DNA from 3 places in the Psychrobacillus sp. FSL K6-2836 genome. Region 2 is predicted to be linked to each of the others. Evidence: riboswitches for the same ligand, from Rfam matches in the RefSeq annotation. Region 2 holds a riboswitch; each other region holds the start of a gene.

Region 1 (5,526 bases), 720 kb from region 2:
ACTTAGACTGTCAGTCCTTCTATGAATAGGAAAGTAGCTTTGCTCTAGTTCCGTTTTTTCTTATTTTTAGAGAAATAGATTGGAAGCTGCTCCTTAGTTAATTCCTACAAGGAGTATTTATTTTTATTGTTCTACTGCTTCCTCTTGATAAACTGGAACCCAGCCCTCTGTTGTTACAAATATGCGAACAGCAACAACTTTACGGTCCTCTGATAATGTGAAGTAATGTGTAATATTCTCAGGTACGGATATCAAATCACCAGGTGAAAGATGAACTTCAAAGTAGCCTTTGTCCTTGCCTTGTATTATGAAGACACCATGGCCACTTACAATATAACGAACTTCATCGTCCGTATGAAGGTGCTTGCGTTCGAAATTTTTTAACAGTTCATCTAAATTAGGGTTTGAATCAGATAGAGAAATAATATCAGCTGCTTGATAGCCACGACGGGTAGAGATATCGTCTATTTCCACTTGGAAAGCTTGTAGAATCTCTTGCTTTTCTTCGTCGTTTAAGTCGAATTTTTCACGAAGATTTTCTGGTAACTTGTCATTATCCCAATGTTCATAAATTACTTCCTGACTTTCTAAAAATGCTGCTACCTCGTTTTGTACTTCAATTGTTTCACTTGTTTCTTGGATTTTAATAATAGCCATCAAAAATCTTCCTTTCTATTTTGAGTGTATTTGATGTAATGCTAATTGATATTGAAATAAAAACTCACAAGCCTCAAGGAGTTTTTTAGCTTCGAACCCATCTTTTCCCCAAACTGTTATACCATGGTTCCGAATAAGTATAGCTCCCTTGTCAGCAGAAATAAAAGATGTAAACTCTTCTGCAAGTTTCGGAATATGAGCGTAGTTTGGAATAATTGGTATAGAGAGTATTGCATCCTCTTCCCACATTCCAAATGCTTTAATAAGTTCAATGCCTTGAAAATCAACTGAACCTTTATCGCCGTATAATTCAGAGATAACGTTATTGGCAACTGTATGGATGTGTAGACTGCAACCTGCATTTGTCTCTCGATATATTGCACAGTGTAGTAATGTTTCGGCAGATGGAGTTAAATGAGTATTTTCTACTGGATTTCCAGTGGCATCAACAAGTAAAAAATCTTCTGAAGTCCTCTTTTTTTTATCTTTTCCGCTTGCAGTTACTAAAAACTCTATAGGATTATCATTTACTTTAATAGCAAGATTTCCGCTAGTCCCCATAAACCAATCTCTTGCAGCTAACTCATCTTTTATATTCGCAAGTTCTTCCCATTTATCTTGTAAAGTCATAATTTCACACCTAATTTAGCATCAATAATCTTTATCACATCGTGGAAGTTCTCAAATGGCTCATAGGGAATATTTATTTCCTCGCATTTTTCGATTAAGAAGTCTCTTGCGATAATGATATCTCCCAATTTTGCTGCTTCTAAATCAGTAATAGAATCGCCAATTACAACACTCATAGCATCTTGGTCAAGCAGAGTACGAATAATAGATGGTTTACAGCAACCACAGCCTTGGCTCGTGCATTGTTCATCACAGCTATGTGGAAAATCAATGTGAATTGTATCCTTGGAAAATTCTGATGTATTACAATAAACTCCTGCAAATGGCCCGAATGGTTCTAGTAGCTTATGGACGAAAAAGTCTATACCGCCACTTACGATATAAAGTGGTATGTCATGCTTTTTTGTAAAGGATACAAATTCACTAAATCCATCGCGAATAATCGCCTGCTTAAGTACAAAAGAAATAATTTCATCTTTTGACTCGATAGGTAGGAGAGCGAACATTTTTGCTACGCCTTCTCGTATGGAAATTCGTTGACCTAAAATATCATCTTTAATCGGTGTCCATTCTGGTGGAGCAAACTTTTTCATAATTGCCATAATATTATCCTGATTGGTAATGGTTCCATCAAAGTCACAAAAAACTACAAGTTTACTCATATAATCACCCCCATAATTCAATTGCTGTTTTTAGTTCACTATGTTGTTTCGCTGCCTGTTCTAACGGAATACCTTCCAAAACAGCTGATACGGCCTGCCTAAAAGCTAAACCACCTCCTGTTGCACCTGCGGGATGCCCATGTACACCCCCGCCTGCATTAATAATGCTATCAATTCCATAGTCATCCATTAATAGTGGTACGAGACCGGGGTGAATTCCTGCAGATGGAACTGGAAAGCATTGTTTAACCTTGCTGATTTTTGTTAGCTCTTCACCTAAAGAAAGAGCTATAGACTTTTCAAGCGCAACGCTACCATAAGGAGAAGGGAACAATGAAAAGTCTGCTCCTGCATAACGAGTAAGTTTTCCAAGAACTAGTGATGTTGAAACCCCATAAAATGCTGAGGACGTTAATGCTCCACTATAAGCCGGGTGTGCCATAAGTGGCAATTGGATTTCCTCGTCTTCCGCTAGCTCTTGAAGAACGTCTAATCCATAAGTGTGAACATTAAATAGGAGTGCATCTGCTCCAAGTTCTCGGGCTTTTTTGGCCTTATCTTTTAACTCGAATGTACGTCCCGACAAATTTACTGCATATAAAGTACGATGCCCGGTGTCTTCATACACTTGCCTCAAGACTTCGCGCCCAGTAGTAATACGTGTTTCAAAAGGAGTAAGTGGGTTTTCGAATAGAATTTCATCATCTTTTACAAGATCAACTCCACCGAGTGCCTGCTGTTTAAGCTGCTCGGCTAAATAGTCAATATCTCTCCCAATGACTCCTTTGAATATACTCATAACTAGTGGGCGTTCATGGACTCCTAATATTTCTCGGATTCCTTGTATGCCGAAGCGTGGACCAGGGAAATGAGACAACATATTTAGATCGAATTGTAAATCTAATAACTTTACTTCACCGTCTAGCGATAGTTTGCCGAAGACTGTTGTTAAAATTGCCGGAATATCAGTAGAAAAATTTGCTGCAGGATAGAATATTTTAATTTCTCCCTTAATTTTTTCCGGTTGAATGGGATGTAGGATGTCCTTAAATTCAGTAACAGATATTACAATTCCTTTATGCTTTTTTAGCTGTTCCTGTTCTAATAAAGCTAAACTGGTCCAAGAACCAATAGTCAATCCAAGTGCAATATCTTCCGCCTTTTTTTCAAAAGAACCAGATTTTCCGTATAGTTGATAGTGCGCGGTAATTCCGCTCATTTTTTCACTCCTAACTTAATAAATGTGCAAGCGTCTATGCTTGGGAAGTCAGTCTAAGTTCGCGACATCGTGGTGCTCCTGCGCAAAGCTCGTCGCAAAATAAAAAAACATTTCGCAACGACTGACTGACCTACATCCTGTGGGCCTCCGACTAGCGCTTGAAGAATTTCACGAAAAGGCGTCTTGTTCCTTTGCTGAAATTCTGAAGCGGCACGAGGAGCTGGATAGAATATAAGAAAAGCGCAAGCGCTCAACGGATAATATAAAAAACCTCTTCAAATAAGAAGAGGTTAATAGTTTAACAACTTCTTATTTCTCAGCCTGTTGGCTGCAAGAATTAGCACCGTGTTCAAAATTGAATCGGTTGCCGGGTATCATAGGGCTTGTCCCTCCACCTGCTCTAAATAAGAAAATATTCAGTTGAATTATTTAATAAATTACATTGATTATTCCATGCATTAAAAATTCTGTCAACAAAAAAATTAAAAATTATATTTATTCGAAATACTGTTGACATAACTTTTTCTAGTATGCTAGGATTCTAAACAAACATCAATAGTAGTACCGCACTCTTATCAAGAGCAGGCAGAGGGATAATGGCCCGATGACGCCCAGCAACCGACCGTAATACCGTTGTGAGACGGGGCGCTTTATGCGCCGGAATGTAAAATTCCGTAAGGCACGGTGCTAATTCCATCAGAAAGTTTACTTTCTGAGAGATAAGAGGTTCAGAATCTCTTATTCTTAGCCTCTTTCTTTTGGAAAGAGGTTTTTTATTTTTTAAATGAGAGGGAGATAGTAATGGCGGTAGTAGCGACGAAAAAATACGAAGCATTAACTAAAGAAACGGCAATTTCACTGGCAATTGAATTATCATTGTTCTCGAACGAAGCTCCATTAGTTTGTGAAGAGATTGGTGATGGAAATTTAAACTATGTATTCCATATAGCAAATCGAGCAAGTGGGCATGGAGTTATTATTAAACAGGCCTTACCCTATGCAAAAGTAATCGGGGAGAGTTGGCCACTTACACTGAAAAGGGCAAAGATTGAAGCGAGTGCATTACAAAAACATGGAGAATATGCTGCCGCTCTAGTTCCCAAAGTTTATGCAACAGATGAAAATTTAGCAATCACGGTTATGGAAGACTTATCTCATCTAGAAATAGTGCGTGAGGGTTTGATAAAAGGGGAGTCCTATCCTAAACTGTCATCTGACATTGGGGAATATCTGGCTTCGACACTTTTTCATACTTCTGATTTTGCACTTCATCCCTTCGAAAAAAAAGCGCTTGTTGTAGAATTCTCTAATCCAGAATTGTGTAAGATCACGGAGGACTTAATCTTTACGGATCCTTTTTTTAATCATGAAACTAATGACTTTGAACCTGCATTACGATCAGAAGTGGAAGAAATATGGAATAATAATTTATTAAAGCTCGAAGTAGCAAAATTAAAAAGAAGCTTTTTGACAGAAGCTGAAGCTTTGCTACATGGAGATCTTCATACGGGAAGTATATTTGCGAGTGAAGAAGAAACTAAAGTAATAGATCCAGAGTTTGCTTTTTATGGTCCTATTGGATTTGATATAGGCTTATTTTTGGCAAATTTAATAGTTCAATCTATAACCAGAGAAGGCGAACAACGTGAAGTCATACATAGTCATATTCATAACACATGGATCACTTTCTCCGGTAAATTTTCGGAGTATTTGAAACAGAGTGAATTTGACTTATTTAATGACGTTGAGGGATATGAGGCATTTGTGTTAGGGAAAATATTTCATGATTCATTAGGATTTGCAGGGTGTGAGCTTATTCGTAGAACAATTGGACTGGCACATGTGAAGGACTTGGATAGTATTGAAAACCAAGAACAACGAATTTTACTAAAAAAACAAACTCTTAAGGCTGGTGAAAGATTAATAGTGAGTCATAAGGAAATAGACTCAATAGATGCAGTAATTGAGTTGTTAGGAGAAATAAAAAGTGAGTATTCCATTATCAATTAAGTGGGAAGGTAAGCAGTTAATAATCTTAGATCAACAGAAGCTTCCGCATGAAATTGTCTATATAAAACTAGAAACACTTAAAGATGTTTACGAGGCCATAATTACCCTAAAAGTTCGTGGAGCTCCTGCCATAGGGATTACGGCGGCATATGGATTAGCTATGGAGGCGCAGAACTATAAAACAAATTCAATGATAGATTTTCTAGAAATACTAGAAAAGGATGCAACATACTTGGGCAAATCGCGACCAACTGCTGTCAACCTGGTTTGGGCACTTAAGAGGTTGCTAAAAGTAGCAAGTCATATGGATAATGTTCTGATTGCAAAAGAGCTACTAGTTAAAGAAGC
Region 2 (5,526 bases):
CCGCAGACACTGTATTCGGTATTCCCACAAGCATCGAGTCGTTAAATAGCAGTACGTTAGTATCAGAAGCGGGGAAAAAAGAAGCATTAAAGGATTTGGAATTGCGAAATGAAACCTTTACGAAAGAAAGCTCCGTGGGGTCATTTTTAGAATATTTCTTAGGGAAAGAATTAGTTGAAAAACAAATTGTACCTGTGTTATCTGGTGTGTATTCTGGCGATTTAAATAAGCTAACTATCGCTACAACACTGCCTTATTTGATTGATTATAAAAATAAATACGGAAGTATTATTAAAGGTTTTGAAGAAAATAAAGCCAAATTCCTTGCAGCAGCAAATAAGAAGTTTATCTCTTTCCGACATGGGCTTTCTACACTTATCGATCGTTTAGAGGAAGTGCTGAGTGAAACAACGATTATTAAAGGTGTGGCAACGAAGAAAGTGGAAAAGAAGGATAACCGCTATCTGGTTTTATTGGCTAATGGAGAAACGATTGAAGCAGATAGTGTAGTGCTCGCTACTCCTCATCATGTAGCTCAGGTAATTCTTCAGGACGAAGAGTTAGATACTGATTTCAACAGCCTTAAAAATTCATCTCTTATTAGCGTATATCTTGGTTTTGATATACCTGACGAGCAACTCCCTGCAGAGGGTACTGGTTTTATCGTATCCGAAAATAGTGATGTGAAATGTAATGCATGCACGTGGACAAGCCGCAAATGGACACATACATCAAAGGACAATCAATTACTTGTTCGAATGTTCTATAAGAGCTCAAGTCCAGTCTTCGAGAGCATGAAGGATATGACGGAGGATGAGCTAGTAAAAGTTGCGCTCCAAGACATTGAAATGAGCTTGAAATTAACGGGCAAGCCTGAGGTGATTGAAGTAACAAAATGGAACGACCAAATGCCAAACTATCATTTAGCACACGGTGAGGCGATTCAGTCATTAACAGCTAAAATGACTGACGCAATGCCAAACGTAGTGCTGGCTGGCTGTTCTTATTATGGGGTTGGAATTGTCGCTTGTATTAAGAACGGTAAAGAAACTGCGGAAAATATTATAAATTCAATAGTTGAGTAAGTTTTTGGACCAAAATTCAATTTTGGTCCTTTTTTATGGGGAAAGTGGAATAGTTGCATATTTGGTGAAATTTACAATTTCTTTTGTTGTGCTACGATGCAGATGGAGGTGATTGTATGCTTAAAAATATGGATTCTTGCGAATATAATTTAATTGGTTTACAAGTGTTAGGGGAACGATGAAATGATACACATGCACAAAAGGAAATAATTATTGCAAAAGCAAAGGGGGCAAAAGCTGGTTTGCAAGGAGAACGAAGAATAAGTGAGGTGTTTGCAAAATATACATTTCCTTTTGAGTACTTATTCGTTGAAAATGTAGGGTTGAATTCAAACGGTAAATTTCAAATGGATGCAATCTTTCTTACTCCCTTTTTTTTAGTAATTCTTGAAAGTAAAAATATAAGTGGTAAGTTATTTTTCAAACAAAACCCTGCATTGTTAGAGCGTGAAACAAATGATGGGAAAATAGATGTATTTGAAAGCCCAGAAATTCAATTATCCCGGAATATTTATTTACTGGAAGAATGGCTAGGAGATCAAGCATTGACTATCCCCATACACGGAGTGATCGTTCTTAGCAATCCGAAAGTAAGAGTGATTGAACCCCCGAAAAAACATAGTGCTATTCTTCCACAAACCATTCCTGTCTATTTGCGCAATCTTCCTCGTGAAAATGTATATTTTAATTCGAATGAGATGCAAAAATTTAGTGAAAAAATAAAAGTCGACCAACAAACCTATATTCCCTTTCCAATGTGTGCACGCTGGGGAATTAAACCTGAAGACCTGAAAAGCGGAGTCCGCTGTGAAAACTGTAATTTTCATGGAATGGTAAAAAGAAAAAGTGGTTGGACTTGCGCTCGCTGTGGTCATTTCGATAAATTCGCACATGAAAAAGCTATTAGGGATTGGTTTATGCTGATTAGTGATACTATTACGAATAAACAATGCAGAACATTTCTTCATCTAGAGTCAAATTATATTGCGCACAGAATCCTGCATTCAATGAATCTAACCAAGATTGGAACATCCAGGAACACCAAGTATAAATGGATATGGTAAAGCAACTGTGCATATACTGAGAAAGATAGAAAAAGAGTGAATCGCTAGAATGTAGAGAAGAATCACTAGAATGTAGCAAAGAATCGCTAGAATGTGGCGAAGAATCGCTAGAATGTAGAGAAGAATCACTAGAATGTAGCGAAGAATCACTAGAATCCAGAACAGAATCACTAGAATATACAGGAAAATCACTTGAATGCGATAAACATAAGTCAAAAAGTATAGAAAATTCAAAACATGTCTTGACGCTTTAGTTGAATAAAGGTACGATATGTCTAATTAGAAAATTGAATAAATGAAATTCTTATCAAGAGAAGCTAAGGGACTGGCCCTATGATGCTTCAGCAACCAGCCAATTAATTGGTCAGGTGCTAAATCCAGCAGACTTTGCAAAGTCTGAAAGATGAGAAGGTGGTATCTTGCATACTCGTAAAGCCTTCTTTTCATGGAAGGCTTTTTTATATGGAGAGGATGGATACAATATGGGTTTATTAGAGGGGTTACAGACATCTATACTGACAGCGGATGGGGCAATGGGTACGTTACTTTATTCGTATGGAATCGATTATTGCAATGAGGAATTGAATATTCAAAAGCCGGAAATTATTGAGAAGATACATCAGGATTATATTGCAGCTGGAGCAGATATTATTCAAACGAATACGTATGGAGCGAATGCCATCAAGCTTGCTCGCTATGGCTTAGAAAACCAAGTGAAAGAAATAAATGAAGCGGCTATCCAAATTGCTAAAAGAGCTGCTGCACCGGGCAACCAATTTGTCCTCGGTACGATTGGGGGCATTCGAGGAATTCGGAAAAGTGATGCCTCGCTTCAGGAGATTATCCAATCACTCGATCAGCAGGCAATCCAGCTGTTAGCAGGAGATCCAGATGGATTATTACTCGAAACGTATTATGACTTGGAAGAATTAAAGACTACTATAACGCATCTTCGCTCACATACAGATATTCCAATCATTGCCCAAGTATCCATGCATGAGCCCGGTATTTTGCAAAATGGTTTACCACTTAATGATGCTCTGCTTCAGCTTGAAGCAATTGGGGCGAACATAGTTGGAGTCAACTGTCGACTAGGTCCCCATCATACGATTCAAGCATTAGAAGGAGTAAAGCTTCCGGAAAAAGCGTTCCTATCTGCTTATCCGAATGCGAGTCTGCTTGATATAGATGAAGGACGGATTGTCTATGAGTCCGATGCTGAATATTTTGGTAAAGCTGCGTTATACCTGAGGGATGCAGGAGTCCGACTAATAGGGGGCTGCTGCGGGACGACGCCAAAGCATATAGAAGCAGTAAAAAAACATATTGGGCATTTAGCACCAATTACGAGTAAAGTTGTAGAGTTGAAAAAGCCAATTATTATTCAAGACGCCAAACCGACTAACACACAGCCCCTTCATGAAAAAGTTAAAACCGAACGGACGATTATTGTGGAATTAGATACTCCTCGTCACCTAGATACAGCTACTTTCATGGAAGGTGCGGAACAGCTATATGCCGCTGGAATTGATGCAGTGACGATGGCGGACAATTCATTGGCCTCCCCACGTATTAGCAATATGGCAATGGGTTCTATGTTAAAGTATGAAAAAAAAATTCGTCCCCTCGCTCATATTACATGCCGTGACCGTAACTTAATCGGTCTTCAATCTCATTTGATGGGGCTGGATGCGCTAGGCATTCATGATATTCTTGCGGTAACTGGGGACCCAACGAAAATTGGGGATTTCCCTGGAGCAACAAGTGTTTATGATGTTTCGAGCTTAGAGTTGCTGCAGCTAATCAAACAATTAAACGAAGGTATTTCTTTCTCTGGAAAATCACTTCGTAAAAAAGCTAATTTCTCAGTAGCAGCTGCGTTTAACCCAAATGTTCGTGTGCTTGAGCGTGCAGTGAAGCGACTTGAGAAGAAAATCGAATGTGGGGCTGATTATTTCATCACGCAGCCTGTATATTCAAAAGAAAAAATGCATGAAATATATGAAGCAACGAAGCATTTATCGACGCCTATTTTCATCGGCATTATGCCATTGACCAATAGTCGTAATTCTGAGTTCCTCCACAATGAAGTGCCTGGCATTAAATTGTCCGAAGAAGTGCTGGAACGGATGCGTTTATGTGGAGAAGATAGAGAGCGTGCTACTGCAGAAGGTATTCAAATATCGAAGGAATTAATCGATACAGCAGCAGAACTATTTAACGGCATTTATATTATTACACCATTTTTCCGATATGATATGTCCCTCGAGTTAATTCATTATATTCAAGAAATTGATCGTAAGAAAGAGAGAGAATTCAGCTATGTCCAAACATCTAATTGAGCAGCAACTCCAAAAGAGAATACTAATTATCGATGGTGCGATGGGAACGATGATACAAAATGCAGATCTTAGTCCAGAAGACTTTGGAGGCGAAGATTACGACGGCTGTAATGAGTATTTAAATGTCTTCAAGCCAAGTGTAATTGAACAAGTCCATCGTGAATATTTAGAGGCTGGCGCTGATATTATTTGTACGAATACATTTGGTGGGACGCCAGTCGTGTTAAATGAATATGATCTTGGTGATCAAGCCCATGATATCAACTTTCGTGCAGCCGAGCTTGCTAAAAACTGTGCAGAGGAATTTTCTACATCTGATTGGCCTCGGTTTGTAGCGGGGGCAATTGGACCGACGACAAAAACATTGTCAGTCACTGGTGGAATCACATTTGATGAACTTACGCACGATTTTTATGCACAAGCAAAGGCTTTAATAGAAGGCGGCGTAGATGTTATCCTTTTGGAAACAAGCCAGGATATGCTGAATGTAAAAGCCGCAACAATCGGTATAAAACAGGCATTTGAGGAATTGAAAAAAGATCTTCCAATTATGATTTCAGGAACCATCGAACCAATGGGGACGACACTTGCAGGCCAAAGTATTGAAGCATTTTATATTTCGATTGAACATATAAAACCACTTTCTGTTGGCTTGAATTGTGCGACAGGACCTGAATTTATGACGGATCACATCCGCACATTATCTGAGCTATCGGACGGCTATGTTAGCTGTTATCCAAATGCCGGCTTACCAGATGAAGAAGGGCATTACCATGAATCTCCAGAATCGCTCTCCAAAAAGCTCCGTGGCTTTGCTGAAAAAGGTTGGTTGAATGTTGTTGGTGGATGCTGTGGAACGACCCCTGCTCATATTCGAGCAGTCCGAGAAGCAGTACAAGACCTTGCTCCACGAAAACCGGCAGAGTCGGGTCGACAAGGGCATGTAGTATCCGGAATAGAACCCCTTCAATACGATGAATCGATGCGTCCGTTATTCATAGGGGAGCGTACAAATGTAATAGGATCTCGAAAGTT
Region 3 (5,526 bases), 2.8 Mb from region 2:
GAGACTGATATTGCTATTGTTCATGATTTTGCATATGGAGGAATCGGATTTGATGACGTGAAGCCAGTAAGTTTTTTACAGGCAGAAGGTGCGAAAGAAGTTGGCATAGAGATGTATACTCTATCCAAAACGTATAATATGGCCGGCTGGAGAGTTGGTTTTGCTGTAGGAAATGCTAAAATTATTGAAGCTATTAATATAATTCAAGACCATTTATTTGTTAGTCTTTTCCCTGCTATTCAAGACGCTGCCACTGCTGCGTTAAATGAAAGTCAGGAATGTGTAGAAGAATTAGTGAATTTATATGAAGGTAGAAGAAATGCCCTAATCGAATCTTGCAACAGTATTGGCTGGCGGGTAAAGGCACCCAAAGGTTCCTTCTTCGCATGGTTACCTGTACCCAATAATTATACAAGTGAAGCTTTTGCAGATTTACTCTTGAAAGAAGCAGACGTAGCTGTTGCTGCCGGTAATGGATTTGGTACTTACGGCGAAGGATATGTTCGAGTTGGTCTTTTAGTCGATGAAGAACGTTTGAAAGAAGCAATTACACGTATTGGAAAACTGAATTTATTTTAAAAGAGGCTGGGACAGAACCCCAAAACAGCATTTTTCTCTGTGAGAAAAATGCTGTTTTTTTGCTGTGCACAAAATTGATTTCCATTCCAGGGACGCTTTCCACTGGCGCGGCCTGAGCCTTTAGTCTCAAGCGTCACCCTATTCCAGTAGGAGTTGCCCCTCCATTTCAATCAATTTTATTAATTATCCATTATTTAGTAAAGGTTTCTCCTAATCCAATAAAATTTCTACTTCTGTCCCAGTCTCTGTCATTTATTCACTTAAGTAGCTGGTTAGGTGTTTCTTTATTTGTTTCTACTGGGTAAAACTGATTCGCACCTGTTTCTTCGTCAAACTGTCTTCGAAACTCCATTTCCATAGTTTCAGCTAATACTAGGTCTACTGTAATAACAGGATTTTCGCCTTTTATAAAATGACCACCAAAAATATTACCATTTTGGTCACATATCGAGCCGTGAAAATGTGTTTCAAACTGCCCATCTCTTTGGCATACAACCCCTGTTCCTTGCAAAAATTCAATTGGTCCCTCTTTTACAATAAGATTATTGTAGCCTACACCTATAGGCGAATCTTCGTTTGGGATCAAATAAACAAATCCACTTCTTTGAAAACTACCAAAGCAGCTAAGAATAGTAGCGGAACTAATTCCATTTGTTTTACACAACTCCTCTATCCCTTCTAGTAGGTCAGTTCCATAAACCAAACGTGCACCTACAACCTTCCCTAGCTGTCCTACCGCAAAATTTACTCTAATTTTTGACAACGCTTACACACTCCTAATGTATAATTATTTATTGTTATTAAACATAAACTATTTCGAATGTTATATGCAACAATAAAAAAAGTGTGTTGACTTTCATAAGTTGATGTAGTAAATTATATTTTATGAACTGTTGGAAAACTTAATAGCTGATATCTCTTATCAAGAGTAGCTGAGGGACTGGCCCGATGAAGCTCGGCAACCATCCACATACTAACAGTATGTGGAAAGGTGCTAAATCCTGCAAAACATTTTGTTTTGATAGATAAGAGAGGACAAACGTATATTTGCGCCTCTCTTTCTAATGGAAGAGAGGCTTTTATATTTATACAACGTTCTTAATAATTATTCGGAGGAATGAAAAATGAAGAAATTAGGACTATTGTTATCAACTGTACTTTTAACTGGTACTCTTGCTGCTTGTGGAAGCGACGCAGATTCACAAACAAAAGCGATTAACGAGGACAAAATAGTAGTAGGTGTAACTGCAGGACCACATGAACAAATTGTGGAAGTGGCTGCAGAAGTTGCAGCTAAAGACGGATTAGAAGTCAAACTTCAAGTATTCTCAGATTATATTCTACCTAACACAGCATTATCAGAAGGTGATTTAGATGCGAATAGCTATCAACACGAACCTTTCCTAGACACGTTTAACGAGGATCACAATACTGACTTAGTACCAGTAGGAAAAACAATACTAAATCCGATGGGTGTATATTCAGAAAAATACAAGTCAATTGATGATCTGCCAGACGGTGCAACTTTTGGTTTACCTAATGACCCAACAAACGGTGCTCGTGCTTTATATATCTTAGAAGAAGCTGGTTATATCAAAATTAAAGAAGACAAAAGAGAGACAGCTAGTATTTATGACATTGAAGAGAATCCAAAAAACCTAGAATTCATTGAATTAGAAGCTGCTCAAATACCAAAACAACTTAGTGAAGTAGATGCAGCTGCTATCAATACAAACTTTGCACTGGCTGCTGGAATCAGTCCAAAAGATGATTCTATTTTACTTGAATCATCAAACTCTCCTTATGTGAACTATATTGTAGTTCGTGCGGAAAACAAAGATGATCCAACGATTCAAAAGTTGGTAAAAGCATATCAATCTGAAGAAGTAAGAAAATTCATCGAAGAAGAGTTTAAAGGTTCTGTATTAGCAAGCTGGGACGAATAATGGACTTGAAAACGTTACCGACTTCGGTAGCGTTTTCTTTAGAAAGGAAGATAGTAAATGATTATATTAGAAAATGTCTCGAAAGAGTTTAATAGCAAAAGTGGAACAGTAAAAGCAGTAAAGCAAGTGAACATTCAGGTAAATAAAGGAGAAATCCACGGTGTCATTGGATATAGTGGTGCTGGTAAAAGTACCCTGATTCGATGCGTAAATTTACTTGAACAGCCAACGGAAGGGAAAGTTTTCATAAACGGAGTAGAACTTACTTCCCTTCCCTTTCCTAAACTGCGTGAAACCCGCAATAAAATCGGCATGATATTTCAAGGATTTAATCTATTAAAAACGGCTACTGTTTATGATAATATCGCCATTCCACTAAAGCTACTTGGCTATAATAAAGAGCAAGTAAAAAAACGTGTGGAACAATATTTGGAAATAGTTGGATTGACTGACAAACATACGAACTACCCTAACCAGTTATCTGGTGGTCAAAAGCAGCGTGTCGCCATTGCCCGTGCACTAGCGCAGGAACCAGAAGTTTTGCTTAGTGATGAAGCAACAAGCGCACTTGACCCGGAAACAACTGATTCCATCTTGGATTTGCTTCTAAAGATAAATCGGGAATTAGGAATCACTATTCTATTAATCACCCATGAAATGAATGTCATTCAAAAAATTTGTGATCATGTATATGTCATGGAAAATGGAGAAATTGTTGAACAAAATACAGCCATTAATCTTTTCACAAAACCTAACCACCCTACTACTAAAAAGTTTTTAAATACAATTAGTCAGCGTAATTTATCTTCCTCATTGATTTCTCAACTAAATGTTACGGGTGCGGTTACTCGCTTAACATTTGTCGGGGAAAGCACTGGAAAACCATTATTAGCTGAAGTTAGTCAGAAATTTAATGTCCAGCCTAATATTTTAACTGCCAATATTATTGAATTGAAAAATGGCATTGTTGGAAATATAGTCGTTCACTTAATAGGCGACAAAGAACAGGTTAGAAATGCTATCCACTATTTAGAATCACAAGGTGTAGCAACAGAAGAACTGGAGGGACAATCACATGAGTAGAATTGATCAATTTATCGAACAATGGCTGCCGATTATCGGCGAATCTGTTGTACAAACATTTCAAATGGTTGGTATTTCTCTCTTTTTCTCAGTATTAATAGGGATTCCATTAGGTATTTTAATCGTACTAACTAGACCTGGGCAGGCATTTGATAACAAAATTATTTATCAATTTAGTAATTTAATCATTAATATTGTACGCTCAGTTCCTTTCATCATTTTACTTTTTTTCATACTACCCTTTACAAAGTTGATAGTTGGAACATCTATTGGTGTAAAAGGTGTTATTGTTCCATTAGTAATTTATTCTGCACCTTATATCGCACGTCTAATGGAGTCAGCTTTACTAGAAGTGGAAAATGGAGTAATTGAGGCATATACCGCAATGGGTATTAGTACACGCGCCATCATTTGGAATGTATTACTTCGAGAAGCTCGCCCTTCTATTATTTTAGGATTAACCATTTCAACAGTCAGTTTAATCGGTGCTACAGCAATGGCTGGTATGGTTGGAGCAGGTGGTTTAGGTGACGTAGCATATCGTTTCGGTCACTTAAGATACGAAGTAGACGTGATGTATGCGACTGTATTTATATTGATCATCCTTGTACAAAGTATCCAATCTATCGGAAACCGTATCGCAGCTAGTATTAAAAAAGATTAATAGGAGGCTCCAAAATGACAAATCTATTATATGTAGAGCGCAATGGTTCTATTGCGACGCTTGTCTTTAATCGAGCGGATAAGAAGAATTCATTCTCCCTGGCTATGTTTAAGCAATTAGGTGAATTATTAAGTGAACTGGAGAAAGATCAGCAAGTTAAACTTTTAATACTTAAAGGAGCGGATGAAACTGCATTCTCCTCTGGTGCCGATATAACAGAGTTTCTAGAAAATCGCTTCTCTTCCCAAAAAGCAAAGGATTATAACGATGCAACACTTGAATCTATTGAAAAATTATATCGTTTCCCTAAACCTACCATTGCTCTTATTAAGACGTTAGCTATTGGGGGTGGATTGGAGCTTGCTAATTCCTGCGACTTCCGATTCGCATCTTCGGGTAGTAAACTTGGTATCACCGCTGCAAACATAGGCATTATTTATAATCTTGTTAGTACAAAACGGTTAGTAAATCTCATCGGAACTACAAAAGCAAAAGAGTTATTATATACAGCAAAACTAATCACTGCTGAAGAAGGACAAGAAATCGGCTTAATCGACTATATTTATCCCATGGAAGATTTAGAGAAAAAATGTCTCGAGTTTGCCAATAAAATTATTCGTAAGTCTTCCGTTGCTAATAACGGTATTAAACAAGTAATTCAAGCAATTATTGATGGCGATAATGAAGAAACAAAAGAAATTGAGGAGCTTATCTTAGAGTCCTTTAGCTCCGATGACTATAAAGAAGGCATCCAAGCATTTTTAGAAAAAAGAAAACCAAATTTCTCATAAGAGGTGTTCTATATGTCCACTAATGATTTATTATTAAAAAATATTGAGTCAAACGTCCATTATCCAATTAATTTTGCCGAATTAGAAGGAACGGCGAAACGAGCATTACAACCTGGTCCGTTTGGGTATATTCGTTCTTCTGCTGGTGGTGAAGAAACCTATAAAAAAAATACAGATTCTTTTTTAAAGTATTCGATTATCCCCCGTTTTTTAACGGATGTATCGACTTTAAATACAGAAGTAACAATTTTAGGACATACATATCCCCATCCCCTTTTCATAGCTCCTGTTGGGGTAAATAAAATCGCCCATGAAGATGGCGAATTAGCGGTATCTAAAGCAGCTGCAAAATTTGAATTTCCTTATATCCAAAGCACGGTGTCTAGCTATTCTATTGAAGAAATTGCTGCAGAAACAAAAGGTAGTTCAAAATGGTTCCAATTATATTGGTCCTCTCAAAATA

Evidence for each region. Region 2 has a riboswitch for S-adenosylmethionine ahead of MKY37_RS14295 (bifunctional homocysteine S-methyltransferase/methylenetetrahydrofolate reductase). Riboswitches for the same ligand answer to the same signal wherever they lie in the genome.
Region 1: linked by a shared signal. The riboswitch ahead of mtnW (2,3-diketo-5-methylthiopentyl-1-phosphate enolase) and the one ahead of MKY37_RS14295 (bifunctional homocysteine S-methyltransferase/methylenetetrahydrofolate reductase) in region 2 are both predicted to bind S-adenosylmethionine.
Region 3: linked by a shared signal. The riboswitch ahead of MKY37_RS00965 (MetQ/NlpA family ABC transporter substrate-binding protein) and the one ahead of MKY37_RS14295 (bifunctional homocysteine S-methyltransferase/methylenetetrahydrofolate reductase) in region 2 are both predicted to bind S-adenosylmethionine.

The regions. Positions count from the first base shown of each region.
Region 1 is NZ_JBBOOM010000001.1:2,268,879-2,274,404, forward strand. Features, by position in the region: gene MKY37_RS10610 (1,2-dihydroxy-3-keto-5-methylthiopentene dioxygenase) at 124-657, opposite strand; gene MKY37_RS10615 (methylthioribulose 1-phosphate dehydratase) at 673-1,287, opposite strand; gene MKY37_RS10620 (2-hydroxy-3-keto-5-methylthiopentenyl-1-phosphate phosphatase) at 1,284-1,949, opposite strand; gene mtnW (2,3-diketo-5-methylthiopentyl-1-phosphate enolase) at 1,954-3,168, opposite strand; SAM riboswitch class I at 3,475-3,579, opposite strand; SAM riboswitch class I at 3,738-3,894, shown strand; gene mtnK (S-methyl-5-thioribose kinase) at 3,970-5,178, shown strand; gene mtnA (S-methyl-5-thioribose-1-phosphate isomerase) at 5,156-5,526, shown strand, end outside.
Region 2 is NZ_JBBOOM010000001.1:2,985,680-2,991,205, forward strand. Features, by position in the region: gene MKY37_RS14285 (protoporphyrinogen oxidase) at 1-1,085, shown strand, start outside; gene MKY37_RS14290 (nuclease-related domain-containing protein) at 1,328-2,149, shown strand; SAM riboswitch class I at 2,451-2,559, shown strand; gene MKY37_RS14295 (bifunctional homocysteine S-methyltransferase/methylenetetrahydrofolate reductase) at 2,632-4,491, shown strand; gene metH (methionine synthase) at 4,472-5,526, shown strand, end outside.
Region 3 is NZ_JBBOOM010000001.1:179,523-185,048, forward strand. Features, by position in the region: gene MKY37_RS00955 (pyridoxal phosphate-dependent aminotransferase) at 1-579, shown strand, start outside; gene MKY37_RS00960 (PPC domain-containing DNA-binding protein) at 836-1,342, opposite strand; SAM riboswitch class I at 1,496-1,611, shown strand; gene MKY37_RS00965 (MetQ/NlpA family ABC transporter substrate-binding protein) at 1,704-2,525, shown strand; gene MKY37_RS00970 (methionine ABC transporter ATP-binding protein) at 2,583-3,608, shown strand; gene MKY37_RS00975 (methionine ABC transporter permease) at 3,601-4,272, shown strand; gene MKY37_RS00980 (enoyl-CoA hydratase/isomerase family protein) at 4,287-5,063, shown strand; gene MKY37_RS00985 (alpha-hydroxy-acid oxidizing protein) at 5,076-5,526, shown strand, end outside.